DNA from 3 places in the Shewanella sp. NKUCC06_TVS genome. Region 1 is predicted to be linked to each of the others. Evidence: predicted binding sites of a transcription regulator. Region 1 holds the regulator's gene; each other region holds the start of a gene.
What was found. The regulator sigma-54, encoded in region 1, starts transcription at its own class of promoters, with help from an activator protein. The targets are predictions, from matches to a motif close to GTTGGCACGNNNNTNGNNT.

Region 1 (7,413 bases):
TTCACATCGGGTCTTAAGGTGACTGTATCTGTATTCATCAAGCTGCCGGCGGTCTCATCTGGATAAGATAGGGCTTGTTCTACCCTCAAGCGATTTTGCTCCGTCATCGACTGCAACACCTGTTTGTAAACGGCGTCGGGCAGACTACGCAGAATATAGGCGAGATCGTCGGTGTCCATGCTTGCTGTCGCTTTCGCGACTCGCTCAGGGCTCATGCTGCGGATCAGTGGGTCTTTGAGTTCTTCACTCAACTCATCGAGTATGTCGCCTATTTGTTCCTGATCGATGAGCTGCCACAGTACTTGTCTGGCACTTGGCGGTGATGATTCTAAGATCAGCGCGATATCTGAGGCGGCCATTTTTTGCAGCATATTGCGCACGTGTACGAACATGCCGCTGCTAAGCGCTTGGTTTAACTGGTCAAGACTATGTCCGGTGTGATCGTTTTCTGCATTATCTACGGGCATTTGTCCTCCATTGTGCGGCAAATTGGTTTGAGATCTTGGTGTTGGGCTATGATTTAGCGGTGACTAAGCGTCAGTCGATGACACAGATTAAGGCGGCTAAGGTAAGGCCAGCGCAATGACCGCTAGTGTAATCGCCAGTAGCTTGTATCGTTGAGCGACAAATGTTTTGCCATGTCTGAATGGCAAGTTTTTTAAACTAGACATGAAGTGAATCTAACTATGAAGTGCTTAGTGTGAAGTGAAACTAACAGGCTTCGTCAAACTTAGCGTCGATTAAGGCACAAATGGCATCGAGAGCCGGCTCTGCATCTGGGCCTTCGGCGATAAGCTTGATGGTCTTACCCATGCCAGTTTCAAGCATTAGTAATCCAAGTACACTGGCGGCCGATGCTTGTTTATCGCCTTGGATTAAGGTGATGGTCGCATCAAACTCGGAAGCCAGTACCACCAACTTAGTGGCGGCACGGGCATGTAAACCGAGCTTATTACAGATGGTTATCTGACGTTCAAGCTTTGGCATTATTGAGCTCTCGATGACGGGCATAAACTTTATGTTTACCGTTACTAAAGCGTTTTGCCAATTGCTCTGCGACGTAAACCGATCTGTGCTGTCCACCTGTGCAGCCAATGGCCACAGTTAAATAACTGCGATTGTTACGCTCGAGGTGTGGCAGCCAAGTCTCCAGTAAATTTTCGATTTGCCAGATGAACTTATTGACCAGTGGTTGGCGATTTAAGAACTCAGCTACGGGTTCATCTAAGCCAGTCAATGGCCGCAGCGCCAGCTCCCAGTGGGGATTGGGCAGGAAGCGCACATCGAACATAAAGTCGGCTTCGGTGGGCATTCCGTGCTTAAAGCCAAAGGACTCGAAGTTGATCACGAGTTCTTTATCGACACTACCAAGGAGAATTTGTCTGACTTGGTCGCTTAAATCATAGATATTCAGATTCGACGTATCTATGTAGTGATCGACCAGTTTTGACATAGGCTCGAGCAGTTTTCCCTCCAGCTTTATCGCTTCTTGCAAAGAGACTCGGCTCTTCGACAAAGGATGCAAACGGCGGGTTTCGCTGTAACGCTTAAGCAGAATTTTATCGCTGGAGTTAAGGAAGAAGCTCGTTAACTCAGTATCTGGAGGTAGGCTAGCGAGTTGTTTTACTAAGACCTTATCCTGCTCAGGCATGTTACGCACGTCGACACTGATGGCGACGAGATCGTTACTGCCTTTGAGTTGCTCAAGCAAACTGCCAATCAATGGCAAGGGAAGGTTATCGACACAATAATAGCCGAGATCTTCGAGTACCCTAAGGGCGACAGATTTGCCTGAGCCTGAGCGGCCCGACACTATGACCAGTTTCATCCAGTGATTACCTGATAGAGTTCCGTTTCATCATGCGTCTTGCGTAATTGCTTTAATATTTGCTTGTCGCTCAGCTTTTCGGCCATGCAAGACAAGGTACTTAAGTGCTGCTGACATTGGTCTGCAGGCACCAGTAGTGCAAATAAAATATCAACAGGTTGCTTATCGATAGCATCAAATGCTATCGGCTCTTCACACTTAATTAGTATGGCAATGGGCTGATCTATATCGGCTAGTCGACCATGTGGAATGGCGATGCCGTTACCTATACCTGTGCTCCCCATCTTTTCGCGCGCCACTAGGCTTTCGAATATCTCTTGAGATGAGAGGGTCGGGTACTGGGCAGCGACTAAGTCGCTGATGAGTTCCAGTACCTTTTTCTTGCTGCCCGGAGTGGCGCAGGTAGTGCACTCCGGCCGCAGTATGGTACAAAGTTCCATTATTAGTGTTTTGTTAACTTCTCTTTGTGTTTAATAACCTGACGGTCAAGCTTGTCAATCAGGGCGTCTATAGCGGCATACATGTCAGCATGCTCTGAAGTCGCAAAAACTTCACCACCTATGAGGTTTATTCTCGCTTCGGCAATCTGCTGCATTTTCTCAACATTGAGCACAACGTGCACATTATTGATCTGTTCGAAATGGCGTTCAAGTTTTGAAAACTTTTCTTCTACATATGCACGTAACGATTCGGTAATTTCGATATGGTGCCCACTTAGGTTTATTTGCATAGAAACGTCCTCCGATATCCACTGTAGGTTATAAACTTTTACGCTGATTAGAAGGTGGAATAAGCATAGCCTCTCGGTACTTCGCAATGGTTCTGCGGGCTACGTTGATCCCTTGTTCTGCCAGAAGTTGAGCCATCTTACTATCGCTTAATGGTTTTTTCTGGTTTTCCGCTGCCACCAGTTTCTTTATAAAGGCTCTGATTGCTGTGGATGAGCACTCACCACCATCGTCAGTACCGACGTGGCTAGAGAAGAAGTATTTTAGTTCAAAAAGTCCCTTAGGGGTATGCATGTATTTTTGAGTTGTGACCCGTGAGATGGTGGACTCATGCATTTCTACCGCTTCGGCAATATCGTTAAGCACCATAGGCTTCATGGCTTCTTCACCGTACTCAAAGAAACCCTGCTGATATTGCACTATGCAATTAGCAACTTTAAGCAAAGTATCGTTACGGCTTTCTAAGCTCTTAATAAACCATTTAGCCTCTTGCAGATGGCCGCGAATAAATTGGCTATCGGCTTGGTTTTTGGTACTGCGTGCCATAGAAGCATAATGTTGATTTACATTGATTTTTGGCATGCAGTCAGGATTAAGCTCAACAACCCAGCGGCCATTTTTCTTCGACACAGACACATCTGGGATAACGTATTCGTCATTATTGGGCGTGATCAACAAACCTGGGCGAGGATTGAGGGTTTGGATAAGTGCTATACCATCCCTTAATTCATCTTCTTTTAATTTAGTTTTACGCATCAATAACCTAAAATCACGGGCGGCGATCAGATCTAAATGATCTTTGATCAGCATACGGGCGTTTTCTAGGTTGGGAGTATCAGCGGCGAAATGCGACAGTTGGATCAACAGGCATTCACTTAAATCGCGGGCGGCAACGCCTATGGGATCAAAATGCTGAATGCGCTTGAGTACGGCTTCGACTTCGTCAAGCTCAACTTCAGGATTGCCCATGGCTTCGAGAATTTCTTCAGTGCTTTGGGTGAGATAGCCCTGATCGTCGATGGCATCAATAATGGCGGTGGCAATGGCTAAATCGGTTTCAGAAAACGGCGTGAGGTTTTTTTGCCATTCTAAGTGTTCGTACAAACCTTCACTGGTCTCGCCTTGGAAGGGCATATCGTCTTCACGACTGCCGCCGGGGCCTGAGTTTGGGGAGGCGGTAAACACTTCATCCCATGTGGTGTCCATGGGGAGCTCATCGGGCATGGATTCTTTGGTTAGCGACTCTGCCGTGTCTATGGTGGAGCTGTCTTTTTCTGGTGGCAGAGTGCTAGATTCACTGAAGTCCGTATCGGATAGCGTTTGGTTTACAGGGGTTTTAGTGGCGTCGAATTGATCCTCTTCCAGCTCGAGAAGGGGATTAGAATCTAATGCTTGCTGGATCTCTTGCTGCAGTTCTAATGACGACAGTTGCAACAGACGTATGGCCTGTTGTAATTGTGGCGTCATGGTTAACTGTTGACCCAGTTTGAGCTGGAGTGACGCTTTCATGTTACCGCTGATCCCTACGTTATTATTGTTGGAGGAGGTCGCTTATTATCATTTTGAGTGAAGCCCAATGGCGGTATAAATTGTCTCCATAGGCTTCGCTCGAGTAACTATAGCCTGAATTGTTCACCTAAGTACACAGCCCTAACTTGCTGATTGTCTAAGATCTCTGCTGGAGTTCCTTCGGCAATCAGGTTTCCGTGACTCACAATATAAGCATGTTCACATACATCTAATGTCTCGCGGACATTATGGTCTGTGATCAGTACGCCAAGGCCGCGACTTTTGAGTTGTTCGATAATCTTCTTGATGTCGATAACCGAAATAGGATCGACGCCGGCAAACGGTTCATCGAGCAAAATGAACTTAGGATTAGCGGCTAAAGCCCGCGCAATTTCGACGCGACGACGTTCGCCACCCGACAATGACATGCCTTGGCTGTCACGGATGTGGGTGATATGAAACTCTTCGAGCAGATGTTCTAGTTCTTCTTCTCGTTCTTCGTTTTTAAGTTCTTTACGAGTTTGCAGTACGGCCATGATGTTGTCATGAACAGTTAGCTTACGAAAGATACTGGCTTCCTGCGGTAAGTAACCTATGCCTTTGCGGGCACGCAGATGCATAGGATCTGCGGTTAAATCATCATCGTCGATAAAGATATGTCCCTTATCGCTCTTCACTAGCCCGACAACCATGTAAAAAGTCGTGGTTTTACCTGCACCGTTTGGACCGAGTAGGCCAACGACTTGACCGGTTTTTACCGTCAGACTGACGTCTTTAACCACTTGGCGACTCTTGTAACTTTTCGCCAGATTTTGTGCTCTTAAGGTGATTTGGGTCATTTAGAGTCCTGCTTTTTTACAGGTTTATCCGCCGGAGCGTCTGATTTAGCATCATCTTGATAGTTTTCAGGCTGAATAATAGTGATCACGCGATCGTCACCACTGCCAGTACTCTCGGCCATCAATTTCTGTTGAATCATGTTATAGCGGATTAAATTGCCTGTAACTTGGCTACCTGCTTGATCTAATGACGCCATACCTTTCAGTGTTAAGGTGCGGCTTGCCATATCGTAACGAATTTCTTTCGCGCTTGCCGATGCTGGGCGACCATCGTCTAATATTTGGCTATACGTAGCAGGGTTGCCTGTGGCGACCAAAGTTTTGCTATTTTCACCTTCAGCGGAAAATGCACGCAGTTCATTTGCTTGGATTTTTATTGAGCCTTGGGTAACTTCAACTGGACCAAAGAAGATGATCTGGTTGTTTTTGATATCCGCAGTTTGGCTCACAGCTTTAATTTTGACTTCTTGCTTTAAGTCGCCCACTTTCGCGAAAGCACTCATGCTCATAATTAGCATTAGGCTGGCAAGTAATACGTTATTTTGCTTCATATGTTCCTACTACCTGACTGGTCAATTGCACTTCTTGCGCGTTGAGGTCGGCATAAAGGCCTTGGCCTTGAATATTAAAATCTTTCCCTGTGACGTAAATGGTACGGTCAGAGGTCATTATCATAGTGTTGAGATCGAGTTCCAGATAACTGGTGGACAAGGTCTGAATCGGTTCTTCTGGGCTAATGGCATCGATAATAACATTATTTTCTAATACAACCTTGCCAGTTTCCTTGTTTAGCTTGCCCTGATCTGCCCTGAGCTGCCATTGTGCTTTACCTTGGTCTGGATAAACAAGATAAACAGGTTGAGTAAAGAAAGTTTGATTCGTTGAATCATAATGTTCCATGTGTTTCGCCGTCACACGGCTATTCACTAGTCCTTGCTCATTGAACTCAACACTGCGCAGATCTTCAACGATGAAATCTGGGGTATTTTGATCTTTTACTCTGTTATCGGAATCACCGCTGTGTTTGTTCTGGACCTGCCAGTAAAGCGCTAGTGCGGTTCCAAAAAAAGCGATAATCGCGAGTGTCACACGACTCATATACTCATTCCATGGGCCGAAGTGAATTTATTTTGACTTAGGAGTAACAGATCTGTGAGTTCACGCAGTGCACCGTGGCCACCATTGAGCGTAGTCACAAAATGGGCGTGTTGGCGTACATAGGGGTGGCCGTCAGCAACACTGACCGCTAAACCGACGACATTCATCACGGGGAGATCGACAATATCATCACCGATATAAGCCACTTCTTCTGGGGTGACACCATAAAGTGCGAGCAATGCTTCATAGGGCTCGAACTTATTGTCTACGCCTTGGTAAATATGGGTAACACCAAGGGCTGTCATACGGTTTTCAACGATTTTGGATTGACGTCCTGTGATCACGGCGAGGTTGAAACCGCTGGTGAGGAGTGATCGCACGCCATAGCCGTCGCGGGTATGGAAGGCTTTGAGCTCTTCGCCGCTATTACTCAAGTAAATACGGCCGTCGGAAAACACCCCATCGACATCACAGATTAACAGTTTAATCTTTTGCGCCCGTTGCCACACATCATCACTGATTGGGCCGTAAAATCCTTGCTGTGGCATTAAATGACTCCTGCTTTTACCATATCGAGCATGTTAAGAGCGCCAATAGGATGGCGATCTTTATCGATAACAATTAATCCGTTGATATTTTTTGAGTCCATCACTTGCAGTGCTTGGGCGGCCAACACATTATCTGTGATCGTGACGCAGTTACGGGTCATCACATCGGCAATGGGCGTCGTGCGTAAATTCACTTCGGCATCGATAACGCGGCGTAAATCACCATCGGTGAAGATACCAACCAGCTTGCGCTGATCATCGATAATCGCCGTCATGCCTAGGCCTTTCTTGGAGATTTCGTACAGGGCTTCTGTGATGCAAATATCGTGGTTGACGAGCGGTAAGTCATCACCACAGTGCATCACATTGCAGACTTTTAACAGCAACTTACGTCCTAAAGCTCCGCCAGGATGGGACATAGCAAAATCATCACGGGTAAAGCCTTTAGCCTGTAGTAGCGCAATGGCGATGGCATCGCCCATCACTAAGGTCGCTGTGGTACTTGAGGTGGGTGCTAGTCCAAGTGGGCAAGCCTCTTCTGGGACTTCAATACATAAATGCACTTTAGATAATCGCGCCATATTCGATTCGGGTTTACCTGTTACCGCGATAACGGGCACGCCCATACGTTGGATGACCGGCATTAAGGTGAGGATTTCGCTCGACTCACCGGAATTTGAAATCGCTAAAATCACATCGTTATCGGCCAATACACCCAGATCGCCGTGGCTGGCTTCACCCGGATGCACAAAAAATGCGGGCGTTCCTGTGCTGGCGAGGGTGGCTGAAATCTTATTGCCGATATGGCCCGATTTGCCCATTCCCATGACAATCACTTTGCCTGTGCAGTTGAGGATCAACTC
Region 2 (7,413 bases), on a different contig from region 1:
GGATTACCCGTTGAGCTGGTTGATGAATTCGTCGTAACGGCATTTGGCTGACTCTTATTTTGAGCCGTCTGCGCCGACGCTTGGTTAATTTGATTAATGAGGCTCACAGCTTACCTCCTAAGTAACACATGTTATTTACCCATCCCAAGTGTTTGTTGCAGCATAGACTTAGCTGCTTCAGCGACTTGAACATTCATTTGATATGAGCGCGAAGCAGAAATCATATCTGCCATTTCTTCCATGACATTAACATTCGGTTTATAAATAAAGCCGTCCGCATCCGCCATTGGATGATCGGGCGAATATTCTTTCAGTAGTGGTTTATCACTTTCTACAATGCCTTTTACCGCAACGCCTTGAGAAGCTTGTTGCTGACTTTGGGCTTTAGCCATTTCGGCTTCAAAAATGGGATGACGGGAACGATAGGTCTTATCTACACTACTCGAGACGGAATCCGCGTTAGCTATGTTGCTCGCGGTGGTGTTTAGCCTGACCGATTGAGCAGACATTCCCGAGCCAGCAACATCAAATATGCTAAATAAACTCATGATTAATCCCCTCTCAACGCTTTCTTCATGCCACTAAACTTACTGTCTAAAAAACCTAGCGACATTTGATATTCAAGTGCATTTTGCATGAATGCCGATTGTTCCTGTTGTATATCAACAGTATTACCATCACCGGTATCGGGTTGATTTGGCACACGGAACTTAACAAATTGTCCAGTCAACTCCGCAAGCCCAAAATGCTTATCTGGCTCTTGCATTTCAAGACTATTTCGCTGCAGCTGTTGGCCTCGAGCGGCCTGCATTGCCGCAGAAAAATCAACATCGCGGGCTTTGTAATGTGGCGTATCTGCGTTAGCGATATTGCTTGAAATGACTTCAGCCCGCTGCGCTCTAATACCGAGAGTGTATTGATGCACACCCAGTGCATTATCAAAATTGATCGCCATAAAATTGCCTCCTCGTGTTCTCACGAAAACAAAGCAATTCATGTGCCAACATCAGGAAAATTTTGAGAATAACAACAAGGATGAACAAGTGATGAGTAAAAAATTACCGACAATTGTCGGTAATTTTCTTTAGAGCGGCTGAGTTAAGTCTTTTTCTGGTAATAAATGCCAGGGTTACAACGAACCATATCAAACTCGTCCGTTAAACCAGCGATAGATTCTGATGCGCCGAGAAATAAAATCCCTTTGGGATTGAGAGCGGCAGCGAATTGCCGCAAAATTTTTGCCTTTGCCTCTGGTGCAAAATAAATCAGCACATTGCGGCAAAAGATAATGTCGAACTTGCCAAGCAGACTATAACTCTCGAGTAAATTATGCGCTCTAAAGTTCACCAACCGCTTCACATTGTCCTTTAACTTCATATTGCCTGAAGGTAATGCATCAAAAAACTGACGCTTACGTTCTTCAGATAAACCACGCGCTAATGCCAAACTATCGTACTCGGCATTTTTGCAACGTTCCAACATGGAAGGAGATAAATCCGTTGCTTGAATAGAAGCACTACCAGCCAAGGCACCAGGCTTCTTCTGTTGATACTCAAGAATAGTCATAGCCAATGAGTATGGCTCTTGGCCTGACGAGCAAGCCGCAGACCAAATTTTAAGCGGACGCCCCAGACGACTGTATTCAGGTAGTAGGACATTATTCAACAACTCAAATGGATAACGATCACGGAACCAAAGGGTTTCATTGGTCGTCATAGCATCGATCACTTCAGCTCTGAGCGCACGCTCAGTAGGCTTCATCGAATGCTTAACCACATCAGATAAGGATGGCAGGTTATATTTGCCCATCAAAGGAGCAAGACGACTGCGCACAAGATATTGCTTATTTTCACCCAGTACGATGCCGCTGTGTTGCTCTAAGAACAACCTAAATTGATTATATTCAGCCTCAGCGAGTGATTTATTTGGCACATTCACATCCTAAATCCTATAGCAAGCACCAAAATCAGTGCGAAACCATCATGTTATAAAGTCGAGATTATAGCGTAAAGCGTATCTAGGTACTAACCTACAGCAATTACAAACTTAAATGCTTATTCACAGCAGCGGCCAGTTCGTCAGGATTAAACTTAGCGATAAAGTCATTAGCCCCCACTTTTTGAACCATTGCCTGATTGAATACACCACTTAACGAAGTATGCAGTACCACTTTAATATGCTTAAGCTTAGGATCATCTCGGATTTCAGCAGTCAGGGTGTAGCCATCCATTTCAGGCATCTCAATATCAGAGATGATGAGGGGGATCTCATCGGCCACATTATCCATCTCTTTGGCGATTTCTTTAAGCTTGTCTAATGCTTCGCGACCATCTTTTGCGGTATCAATTTGTAAATTCAATGACTCAAGTGAACGAATAATTTGCTTACGCGCCACGGCAGAATCATCAATAACCATAATATGGTAATGCTGAGTTCTGTCGAGGGTCAGTTTTTCATTGGCTTCTTCACTGATAGCCGTTTTAACTGGTGAAATCTCATCTAAGATTTTTTCCACATCGAGAATTTCAACTAATTCACCTTCAATTTCAGTCACAGCTGTAAGATAAGAATAACGGCCAGCACCTTGCGGCGGAGGCATAATCGCTTCCCAATTCATGTTGATGATCCGCTCAACAGAACTGACCAAGAAGCCTTGAACACTGCGGTTATATTCAGAAATAATGATGAAACAGTTTTCAGTGCTTGCTAAAGGTTTTCCCCCTGTTGCCGCACTCAAATCAATCACTGAAATGGTTGTTCCACGAATATGAGCAACACCCTTCACATAAGGATTAAGTTTAGGCAAAGTGGTCAGTGGTGGACACTGCAGTACTTCTTTCACCTTAAACACGTTAATCCCAAACCGTTGACGACCGTTTAATTTAAAAAGCAGCAATTCTAAACGGTTTTGTCCAACGAGCTGGGTTCGTTTGTTGACTGAATCAAGAATACTCGACATAACTCTGCCTTGTTGTTCTGTTTATGTTCGGCCCTATAACTCAGTTGAGTATAGGCATATTAATTGCTTACGTCTTATCTATCGATAAACATAGTCGAAACTGAGTCAATCTTCTGACAGTGATGCAAATTATTATTACAGTAGTCAGCTTCGAACTTAATAAAAGTATAGGTGCATTCTGGCGTTACAAGCTAGTCTCTTCATTATGAAAGTAAATTTAGTCTGTTTTTTTAGTCTTTTCCCCCTCTTCATGCCCGCTTTAGCGAGTGCAGAGCCTATTGTCCCCACCGTATCGGCAATCTCAGAATTAGCTAAAGCGCTTATTTCAGAAAAAATATCCGTTCCAGAAAATGCCAAAGTAAATATTTCGCCACAGATGGTTGACGCAAGAATGCTGCCGTCACAATGTTCGTCTCCAATGAAAGTTGAACTGGCTAGCGATAGGGAAATTAGCCGTAATAACACCTTAAAAGTCAGCTGCGATACACAAGACTTAGCTTACCCTTGGCAAATCTATATCTCGGTTCGGGTGGATATCTTATTCCCCGTTGTTGTCTCAACCGAAATCTTAGCACCAGGCGAACTCATCTCTCCTAGTCAAGTAGAAGTCCGTTACATTGAACAAAATAGCTTGAGAGGTGCCGAATTCGATGACCCGAGTAAATTGGCTGGCGTGCGAGTAAAACGACGAGTAGCAAAAGATAATCCCATATTAAGCAACAACTTATGCTTCGTTTGTAAAAATGATTCGGTATCTATCTACGTTCGTTCTGGCTCATTCGAGCTCAAAACAGTGGGCGAAGCCCTACAAGATGGCAATAAAGGTGATCGGATCAGAGTCAAAAATAGCAGTTCAAACAAAGAACTAGATGCTATAGTCACAGGCATTGGCGAAGTTGAAGTAAGAATGTAAAATAATCTAAAGCTTTTTTGTAAGCTGCCGATACCCCAGTTAAGAAATCCCGTACACACGACGCTGGAGCCTAAAATGGCAATTGATATTAGCAAACTCAACACTGCAACGACTGCGCAAGTTCGTTCAGGTGCAACGAAAACGAGCAGCGATCAATCTGCTCAAGTTGCTACAAAATCGACAACACCACAAAGAAGCGACTCTGTGGTCATTACGGCCCAGGCACAACAACTTCAAGGAGCTCAGACTAAAATGGCTAGCCTTCCTGAAGTTGATCAAAAGAAAGTAGCAGAAATCAAACAAGCTATTGCCGAAGGTCGCTATAAAATTGACCCAGAAAAGTTGGCTGCCAATATTGCAAGTTTTGAAGCCGAACTTAATGACTTAAATAAAGAGTAACTATGACTGAAATAGCTAAACTGGTAGATCTACAACACGCCCATTTGGCTGTTCTTAAGCAAATCATACTCAAGGAAAAAGGCGCTTTGGTTGACCAAAACGCCGATTTACTGCTTTCCCTTGCTAACGAAAAATCGCAATGTCTGAAAGAACTAAAGACTAATGATGATATTCTGGCAAAACACAGTGATAAATCGCTACTCACTCAGCAAGTCGAACTCGTGCATAAAATGGCCGAGATCAAAGACGCATTGACTGAATGCAAAGAATTAAACGAACAAAATGCCAGTTTAATTGAGATGAATTTAGCGAGTTTAAATCGCTTTGCTCAAGCTTTACAAGCCAGTAGAAACGCCTCCAGCCTCACCTATAACGATAAAGGCAAGACCTCGACTATCTCAAGTTTAGGCAATGATTTAAAGGCCTAACAAGCGCATCACTCCCACTTAGCATTCCCTTTTCTAAGCTCTGATTAGATCTTAATGTCTTGTACAAAAAGAAAAGCCGCGTTAATACGCGGCTCAATACATGCTGTTGAACATACATTCAATAACGCTAGAAATACGTCACTTCCTTCACTCGTTGTGGACGGTTCTGTTGTTGATAAAGCGCCCAAACCTGTGAAAAATCAAGTTCTAACTCAGTCACATAATGCTCGCCTGCTGGATAACTCTTAACGACTCGTGCGCCGCGGATCACGCCAGAAACTGACGCTTTGACATTATCGTCCGTCAACATCCAATCACTAACACTGCTGTTTGCCGTTATTTTCTGCCCATAAACTTGTTCCGCTAATTCACGATAAGCCACAATTTTTGATGCCTGCATAGCCATCAACACTCTTTGTGATTGCTCTTTAGCCGGTTGAGTCGCTAAGGGCGCATATCCTATAGCCGTTAACTTAGGAAAACTCGGCGGCGGCACATCTTCCCATTGCACATATCTATCTTTAGCAGCGCAGCCAGTTAGCATTAGCCCCGTGATAAGTAATAAAAGGTAGTGTTTCATTTTCCATCTCCTAAGACACGTACTTCATTCATGCCCGGACTCGCCTGACGATATAAGATGCCATTTTGTGACACAATTTGCTCCGAAGGCTGCATGTAGTTTGCCAACTCTTTTTGAGTCACAAAAGTTTGAGATGCCGATACCACGCGATTGTTACTAATGTTCACAATCCGAGTATTGATCGCCATACCATTGGTTACTACGCTCATAGTCGAAACGACAAGATGCTCAACAGGAAGATCTTTCGACAATTTTTGCCAATCTCGCGTCAAAATAAAATCCCCGTCAGATGTGACTCTCAAGCCATCAGCTAAGTTTAAATCCACCACATTAAACTGAAAGCTATGGAGCGACGTCATTAATCCTTGCTGTAACTGTTGCGCTAACGCATTAGTGCCATTCAAATCGCCCACTAATACTGGTGTTGCAACTACGATAGGTTGATCAGCACGCAAAGCATCATTTTGCTTAACGAGCTCAGTCACTATTCGCTGTGCTAAATGGTTGATCACTGCCGTTGGCGGCAACCCATTGCCATCCACTAAACTCGGTTTGGGCGGCGTAACCGGTTTAGCTACACATCCACCTAACATTATCAATGTTAAGGGAATAATCACACGCTTTAGCATTGGATTTACCTCATCTATGGGTGCATTGGCAGTCAAGTGACTCACTTTCTAAGCTTCAAATTTTTAATGAGTAACAAAAACCAGCAATCTTCGGACCAATATTAACCTCAGTCCGACAATATTCTTCTATTACCCAGTATATCGACTGTAACAATGGAAACTTTATCAAAAGTTCTCATACTCAGGCACGAAATTTGCTTTATTGCCATATTAGGTTAAGAGTCAGAAAACTGGCTCGATTGGTAATATCGCCATTAGCTTAGCGATAAGGATTGAATTGATGCACATACCAGGTTCAGCTTCGCTCATCATTTTGAGCCTTTTACTACTTTCTTTGCCCACCAGAGCCGAATGGATAGAAGCCAGCGGAGAAGCAACTATTATCAATGGTAATACAGCTCAAGCAAGGGAAGAAGCAATTAATCAAGCTGTTAGCTATGCGACATTAAGCACAGGTATTCAAATATCCAGCGAGCAACAAACCTCTAATGGTAACCTCACACAAAATAACTTTGCGATAAATCGCAACGCCCAAGCCATAAACATCCAACTCGTAAGTGAACAAATTCAGGGAAATAAAATATATGTATCCCTACGCCTCGATCTAAATGATGATCCAACACAACAGTGTCCTAATGGCCAATTAAAGGCCGCTATTTTAATACCTCAAACACAAATAAAAGATCGTTCTCAGCTTAGATATGGACAACTTTCAGGCTTTGAAGAGGTCATTTCAGAGGCGTTAGGGAACACTATAGAAGATTACTCTTCAACTGGCTTTAGTCACATCCATGCTAACGAGCGACTCGATATTGAACAAGACCTAGTGGATATTCGCGGTTATCGACTCCCAAGCTGGCTCAGTGAAATTACCGACAGCCAATATATTCTTCAACCGCAGATCATTGATATATCGATAGAGCCTGTACAACCCACCTTCTTAGGATTTTGGGATGAAGCTCCGCTAAGGCAATTTCAATTCAAACTCAGCCTCTATCATGGGATCAGTGGCGAAGAGGTCTGGAGCAAAAGCTACAGCACATCGGCCCCATGGGAATTTGAAGAACAGGCTATCATTGCTCCCAACAGTAATAGATTCTGGCGTTCCTCCTATGGAAAAAGTATTACTCAATTAATATTGCAAGCTACCCGAGATTTAGACAGCACACTTAATTGCAGGCCATTACTTGGCCAAGTCGTTAGCCGACAAGCAGACAGGATTATATTAAATCTAGGCCGTAAACATGGCATTCGTGTCGGTGATAAATTCCAAGTAGTATTACAACAAAACTTACCCGATAGACTCAATGAAATGCGCGCCGTCGCGACCAAAAGTCGTGCAACGGTAAAAATTGAGCAAGTAAGCGAAGAAAGCGCTACCGCAGTACTTGTAGACCAAAATGCCGCCTACAATGTACAGATAAACGACATAGCGCTTAAGATTTAAGCAACTAAATCATAAGCCTTTTAATCAAAGATAAAACCAGTATAATCACTGTCGTCTC
Region 3 (7,413 bases), on a different contig from region 1:
AATAATACCACCACCACGAGCAATAGAATCATTAACGAAAATAGGAAACGTGAAACTTTATCGACCCAAGCAACACCTAGCGCCGCAAAGCCACCGAGCACCAGTGTAAATAACAACACTGCGACTTGATTATCGAGCACGATATCGAACATGTTCTTCGCTTTAAGCACTAATAACGAAGAGCCGCCGGTGAGATAAGCAGCGGTCAAGGCAAATAATAAACTCAGGAAAGAAGCACCTTGAATTATTTGACCTTTTTTACCCAGTAACTTACCCGTAATAGCATGCACGTTATCCCCCACGCCAGTGCGTAAGTTAATTTCGAGCATAAGTAATGAGGTATAGGCGGACACGCCCCAAATAACGACGAGTAACACTAAAGCAGGGATAATACCTAAAGCCGCTGTGGCTAAAGGTAACGCTAACATACCTGCGCCAATGGCCGTCCCGGCAACGATGGCGATCGAGCCTAACATTTTTGAATTCACACAATAGTCCTGTTCAATAATTAATTATTATTTTATTTGAGTAAGATTTGAACCGATAAAGCCTTGCGTCTTAAATCGAAATAAGCGACACATCACTTAAAGCATCCAATCAGATCTCGACCTAGCAGATCAATTGGCCCCAATAGCTTTTGAATGTTTCAACCCAGTAGCCATTGAGGCTAACTAAATCGATTATTAAAAAATGGCATGACTTTCAATTGTGATAGCCCAAATTAATGTACCGATATAAGCATCGATTAAATAGATAGTTTGGGACATTAACAGAGCCAAACCCAGTGGGCAAGCCAGTTGTGAACAAAAAAGGGTAGCAAACGATACGGTAACAACTTAATAGCGCTGTGATAAACGAAAATAAACAAGCAAACAAAACCGCTACCTTTGTTGAAAATATATGGGATGCAGCATTGAGCTTAAACCGAGGTAAAGCACATCTTTCACCATCGAGAGCGTGCAAAATATGGGCTTAAACACAGCAAATATGTTTAAGCCCAACCACATCATGTTGAGAATTAATTAACTCAGAATGTTAATTTACAGCTCAGTCCACGCCATAGCCCAAGAAGCGCCAACACCTGGCTCAAATCCTGTGGCAGAAGCCGACCACTGCACACAATAGCCGCTATAAGGGAATGGCTTACATTGATACACTTTGCCATTTTTAGGCTGTAACACTGTGGTGCCTGCAACGTAACCTTTCACCCCTTCAGGGAAGACAAAATCCGCTTCCGGCGTTGGTGCTTGATCCTTTAAGAAGAGATCAAAATTCTGCTGAATAACATCACCTTGTTTAGGCTCAGCTTTAACCTGTAAGTGATAATGCCCAGCTTTAGGTGCAACCACGTCTAACACTAAGCTCGCGCTGGTATTGTTAACGGTTTGACTGACAAAACCGGCTGCCGTGCCATCGTGGTTAAACAAATACGCTGACACTAACATTTCAGCGTTGCTGGTGACGTCAAAACGAACCTGCGCCGCACCGTCGATAATTTGATAATCGTCGGCAAGTGAAGTGACCTCTAAGCTGTTGCCCGGAGCAGGAGCTAAATCAAATCCCACTTCGACACGCTCAATACCTGAGTTTTTCGCTGTAAAAATGTCGTTTTTGCCATACACAGGCTCAATCACACCCGATGCATTTTTTTGTCCCGCTTTTAACTGGGACTGCTGGGCATTAATCGCGCTCGCTAATAGGAAAGGCCAATTTTGTTTATCACCTTGAGTCGCATCGCTAATGGTAATGACTGTTTGCTTAGCCGCTTGCTCACCATTGGCGTCAAACACCCGGGTCATCACTTTATCGCCTGCTTTTAGATCGAGTGACGGATTGATATCCCCCACATCTTGCCATTCACTCGGCACAATAGGACCCGAGCCCAAGTTCACATCGATAGCATTGTAGAAACTATTCGTCGTATCTCCCACTTCCCACACGGCCAAGATCACTTGATAACCACTGCGACCTTCTGGCACGTAGCAGTCATGGGTCACTAACTTAGGCGGCTGTTCCATACCACCATCAACGACGCAAAAGGGTGCTAAGTCAAAGCTCGCTCGGCTCAAAGCTTGGTTTGGGTTCCAATCTTGGCGAGTTAAATAGTAACGCCAATTACGGGTGACATGATTTGCTGTGAACTGCCAACTGAACTTATTCCAGCCCGCTTTAATATCCGTCTTTGCCCAACGGCTCGGACTTTGTTCATCCAAAGGTGAAAAAGCACCATTGCCAGCACTCGCCAGCTTGCCATCAGCAGGACCTGATTCAGGAAAACCCGATGGCCCCTCAACACTTTGCGGCTCCCATTGCACCGCGCCACAATTGGCATTTTTACCTGTTTTACAGGCATATGAACGCGATTCAGGTGCCACAACATAACCGTGCGCCTGCGCAGAGATACTCACAAACGCATTCGTCGCCATTACTGCCGCGGCCAATAAACTCAATTTAGAAATAGGGGAAAAAACAGTAGAATTTGCCACTTTAATGCACTCCATTGATTGCCTATCATCCTAAACATAATGATAGGCTTAGATATAAAAGTGGTATTTGGGCAAACAACAGCATTAAACAGCAGTCGTTTATCTTTCACAGAAATCGAATTCTGCGGCAACTCCGCTATCTTAGTTCACTAAAAAATCCATTTACAACCTTAGACCGGAAGCTTTGCGTCCTAACTTTTCAATTAGTTTGCCAAATACAGTCGTTATCATTGAGTCACTACGAGTTAACAGTATGTAACTAAGTAGAAATGACTTGGCTAAATTAGCAACAAAAGACAACGTTGTCAAAAAATAATTCATTTATATTCATTGAGTTACAGAATGTGAATCGGTATTTTTCTGACACCTGTCAAAGATTTATCAGCACCTACTGTTATAAACTCGTGCTTGAAACTAAATCTTACCTAGGTATAATGCCCACCTCGCTTCGGGGGAGTAGCTAACTGGATTTCGAGCCATCGTCATCTAGGGTGAACATCAACATACTTGGCAACATGCCATGGTGTTCACAGCAAATCATAGATTTGCCCAGCAAGACCTGAGCACAATGACCGCACCTAGGGGTGGACGGTTTATTGTGCTTATGTCATAACCACCCCTAAAGGATCACACTTGGAAGCCCTACTTGCCTCAACCTTTACGGTTGCTATCGCCGAAATTGGTGATAAAACTCAATTACTTGCACTAATCCTCGCAGCAAGATTTAAAAATAAAACCGCCATTATTCTAGGTATTTTGCTGTCGACATTATTTAACCATTTTGCCGCAGCTTGGATTGGCCAATGGGCGATTAACTGGGTAAGCCCAGATCTGGCACGTTATTTAGTGGCTGCGTCCTTCTTTGCAATCGCTCTTTGGGTGTTAATCCCCGATAAAGTCGATGCAGAAGAGAGCCGTTTCTATAAAATGGGCCCCTTTCTCGCCACCTTTATCCTGTTTTTTATCGCCGAAATGGGGGATAAAACACAAATCGCAACTGTGGTATTAGCCGCAAAATACGATTCATTAACTATGGTGGTTGCAGGCACAACCTTAGGCATGCTGCTTGCTAACGTACCCGTAGTAATCGCAGGCCACTTCAGCGCCGAAAAATTACCTATGTTGTGGATACACCGTGGCTGCGCCGTATTGTTCGCACTCTTAGGCGTAGCAACACTGTTCTTCTAAGAATCGAGGCTGGGGTTTTGCTGCAGAATAAAATCTCTTCACGCAATATTTTATTCTTTTAAACCTAACCGTTTTGCAAGTCGGTGCAAATTACCTGTATCGATTTGCAATATTCTTGCACACGCAGCCCAATTTTGTTGATTCGCGGCTAAAACTTGACGAATAAGTTGACGCTGATATCTCTCAGTCGCAGCCTTAAGCCCCAGCATAACACTGGAATTATCTTGCGATTGTCCCTCACGACAGGCCGACTCAGACCTAAATGCTAATTCACTGGCTGGCGTTGCGGCATCTGATGGTCTATCTTCGTCGACTGTTCTGTGTGCTTGATTCATCAAAGAATCGAGCTGAAAATGTTTATCACTTAAGCTGATATAAGCCGTTTTTAGCTCGGCTTTCGCCAACACCGCAGCCCTGTGTATCGCATGCTCTAGCTCACGCACATTACCCGGCCATGTGTATTGCTCTAATAACTGCTGCGCTGCGGGTGTGATATTGATATGGGTGAGTCCTAACTTCGCTTTACAACGTTCAAGAAAAAAACCTGTCAGCATAACAATATCTTGCCCACGCTCTCTTAATGGTGCTACGTGGATAGGAAATACGCTCAACCTATGGTAAAGATCGAAACGAAAGCGCCCTTCCGTTGCCTCTTGGTGCAAAATTCGATTAGTGGCGGCAATAATCCGAGTATTAACTTTTAGGCTCTTATCACTGCCCACTCGCTGTAATTCACCGTATTGTAAAACCCTCAATAACTTAGCTTGCAGCCCCAAGGGAAGCTCCCCGATTTCATCTAAAAACAAGGTCCCCTTGTCAGCGAGTTCAAACTTGCCTTGCCTATGACTGATTGCCCCCGTAAATGCCCCTTTTACATGTCCAAATAACTCGCTTTCGGCGACGGACTCCGGCAATGCAGCGCAGTTCAAATAGATAAGTGATTTATCGGCTCTGGTCGATTGATTATGTATCGCCGCGGCCACTAACTCCTTACCCACGCCAGTTTCGCCAGTAATTAATACCGATAAGTCAGTGCCTGCCACGGCACTTATCTGCTGCTTTAGCGATTGGATCTGTGTGGATTGCCCTATGATCTCCTGCTGACTAGCAGGACGATTGAGCACCTCAGTGCCATTGGAAACTTCAACAACTTGGGATTCTAGCTGTTGCATCAATAACGCAGTATTAAGACTGGCTGCGGCCAGTGCGCTGATCACACGCAACTCGCTGTCACTAAAACCATCAAACTGATGAGGGTTGAAACCATCAATGGTGAGCGCCCCAATTAAGCGATCGTTCGCGATTAGTGGTAAACCAATGCAAGCATGTACATGTAAGTTCGCACTATGATGTGGAATTAAACCATCATACGGATCGGGAAGTTCACTGTCGGCTGGGAAACGAACCACATCGCCAGCACGGGCGATAGCCTCTAATCTCGGATGTTCACTAATTTGAAAGCGCCGCCCTAACACTTCGGCAAAGAGCCCATCTATCGCCAAGGGGACAAATTGCTGCTCCCGAAATGCCAATAATGCCGCAGCATCACAATTGACACGCCGCCTGACCACTGCCAACAAACGCTCAAATCTGTCTTGCGTCGACACGCCGACAGTTAAATCTAAGGCTAACTGAGTTAAATCAGCATGGGCACTCATAGCACATCCACAGTCAAATAAAGTCATATTGACAACAGTGTAATGTCAATTTGACCAATATCAAATTGTCATTATGACACCATCAAGTAATTTTAAATGTTGAAACACGTTAATACCAATAAAAATCAATGCATTAGAATGTTGGCATAGTGAGTGCAATAAGAGATTTAACTAAATAAGCAAGATTTACGTAGCGCATTCATTATTAATTATCACAGGTGTATTTATGACTATTCATGTAAAAAACAATATCCACTGGGTGGGCCAACGCGATTGGGAAGTGCAAGATTTTCATGGTACTGAGTACAAGATAACTAAAGGCACAAGCTACAATAGCTACCTTATCCGTGAAGAAAAAACCGTGTTAATTGATACAGTTGATCATCGGTTTAGCCAGCAATTCTTACAAAATCTTGAAGCTGAAATTAATTTAACCGACATAGACTATATTGTGATGAACCATGCAGAGGAAGACCACTCAGGCGCCCTGACTGCATTAATGGCCAAAATTCCTAACACTCCAATTTACTGCAGTGAAAATGCGGTTGACTCCATTGTAGGACATCACCACCACCCAGAATGGAATTTCATTACCGTAAAGACAGGGGATAGTTTAGCGATAGGCAATGGTAAGCAACTGATATTTATCGAAGCACCTATGTTGCATTGGCCAGATAGCATGATGACATACCTCTCCGAAGATGCGGTTTTATTCAGTAACGATGCCTTTGGCCAACACTATTGCGACGAACATTTATTCAATGATGAGGTTGATCAAAATGAATTAATGGAGCAATGCCTACGGTACTACTCAAACATTTTAACGCCCTTTAGCAGCCTAGTGACGGCTAAAATTCACGAAGTATTAAGCTTTAATTTACCTGTAGATATGATCGCAACTTCACACGGCATTGTGTGGCGTGATAATCCAGCCCAAATTATTCACCAATATTTAGCTTGGGCCGACGCTTATCAAGAAGACCGTATCACTATTTTCTACGACTCTATGTCCAATAATACTCGCATGATGGCCGACGGTATTGCTCAAGGTATCCATGATGTTGACCCCAATGTAGCGGTAAAAGTGTATAACGTCTCACGTCATGATAAAAACGAAATCCTTGCACAGGCATTTAGGTCAAAAGGTATTTTAGTCGGCTCATCCACCATGAATAATGTGATGATGCCTAAAATTGCTGCCATGCTTGAAGAAATCACGGGCCTGCGTTTTCGCAATAAAAAGGCGGCAGCTTTTGGTAGTTATGGCTGGAATGGCGGCGCAGTCGATAGAATTCACACTCGTTTGATGGATGCTGGTTTTGAAACCTCAGTGGGATTAAAAGTCAAATGGCGTCCCGATCGAGATGCGATGCAAGAATGCCGTCAGCACGGCCAGAGAATCGCGCGAGAATGGGCATTGCGGCCCCTCGATAGCGCGAATAGTCGCTCTATCATTAATCAAGTCATGTCAAAACCTAGCCAAGCCACCACAGCCAGTCAAACAGCTGAAAATACTGCTACTAATAACGTCCCTATGACTGCACCGATTGCAACAAAAGCGTGCGAATTAAATGATACACAATCAATGATTTGCACCGTTTGCCAATGGGTTTACGACCCTGAAAAAGGAGAACCTAATCAAGATATCATTGCTGGCACACCTTGGACTCAAGTGGCCGAAGACTTCCTCTGTCCCGAATGTGGCCTAGGTAAAAGCGTTTTCGCTGTCATAAAAAATGAGGTGACTAATGCCTAAGCCAATCGTCATTATCGGCAGTGGATTCGCGGCATATCAGCTAGTCAAAACACTGCGACGTTTAAACCGCGAACAACCGATTACAGTTATCACAGCCGACTCTGGTGACGAATACCATAAACCAGATTTAAGCCATGTGTTTAGCCTTAAAAAAATGGCGTCAGACCTCATAAAATTGACCGCGACTGAATTTGCACATGAGCAACAAATTGATGTGATAAATCACTGTGAAGTCATAAAAATAGATAAAGTTCGTCAGGTAGTATGTTGCCATCAAGGACGCGAAATTGCGTACAAAAAATTAGTGCTTGCCACAGGTGCACGG

Region 2: the regulator sigma-54 is predicted to act here: its motif matches at 3,010-3,028, upstream of flgA (flagellar basal body P-ring formation chaperone FlgA).
Region 3: the regulator sigma-54 is predicted to act here: its motif matches at 5,473-5,491, upstream of norV (anaerobic nitric oxide reductase flavorubredoxin).

What each region holds. Positions count from the first base shown of each region.
Region 1 covers NZ_JAHKQX010000004.1:75,084-82,496, reverse strand. The annotation lists gene mgtE (magnesium transporter) at 1-467, opposite strand, end outside; gene KO531_RS05795 (HPr family phosphocarrier protein) at 712-987, opposite strand; gene rapZ (RNase adapter RapZ) at 974-1,828, opposite strand; gene ptsN (PTS IIA-like nitrogen regulatory protein PtsN) at 1,825-2,268, opposite strand; gene hpf (ribosome hibernation promoting factor) at 2,271-2,558, opposite strand; gene KO531_RS05775 (RNA polymerase factor sigma-54) at 2,587-4,065, opposite strand; gene lptB (LPS export ABC transporter ATP-binding protein) at 4,173-4,904, opposite strand; gene lptA (lipopolysaccharide transport periplasmic protein LptA) at 4,901-5,455, opposite strand; gene lptC (LPS export ABC transporter periplasmic protein LptC) at 5,442-6,002, opposite strand; gene kdsC (3-deoxy-manno-octulosonate-8-phosphatase KdsC) at 5,999-6,550, opposite strand; gene KO531_RS05750 (KpsF/GutQ family sugar-phosphate isomerase) at 6,550-7,413, opposite strand, start outside.
Region 2 covers NZ_JAHKQX010000006.1:151,382-158,794, forward strand. The annotation lists gene flgD (flagellar hook assembly protein FlgD) at 1-107, opposite strand, end outside; gene flgC (flagellar basal body rod protein FlgC) at 132-548, opposite strand; gene flgB (flagellar basal body rod protein FlgB) at 551-955, opposite strand; gene KO531_RS08865 (protein-glutamate O-methyltransferase CheR) at 1,099-1,938, opposite strand; gene KO531_RS08870 (chemotaxis protein CheV) at 2,039-2,959, opposite strand; gene flgA (flagellar basal body P-ring formation chaperone FlgA) at 3,165-3,872, shown strand; gene flgM (flagellar biosynthesis anti-sigma factor FlgM) at 3,948-4,271, shown strand; gene KO531_RS08885 (flagellar protein FlgN) at 4,274-4,699, shown strand; gene KO531_RS08890 (LPP20 family lipoprotein) at 4,827-5,279, opposite strand; gene KO531_RS08895 (FlgO family outer membrane protein) at 5,276-5,908, opposite strand; gene KO531_RS08900 (flagellar assembly protein FlgT) at 6,189-7,355, shown strand; tRNA gene KO531_RS08905 (tRNA-Arg) at 7,411-7,413, shown strand, end outside.
Region 3 covers NZ_JAHKQX010000002.1:134,362-141,774, forward strand. The annotation lists gene KO531_RS02690 (aromatic amino acid transport family protein) at 1-476, opposite strand, end outside; gene gbpA (N-acetylglucosamine-binding protein GbpA) at 1,041-2,486, opposite strand; cyclic di-GMP riboswitch class I at 2,610-2,709, opposite strand; gene KO531_RS02700 (TMEM165/GDT1 family protein) at 3,120-3,674, shown strand; gene norR (nitric oxide reductase transcriptional regulator NorR) at 3,725-5,332, opposite strand; gene norV (anaerobic nitric oxide reductase flavorubredoxin) at 5,559-7,088, shown strand; gene norW (NADH:flavorubredoxin reductase NorW) at 7,081-7,413, shown strand, end outside.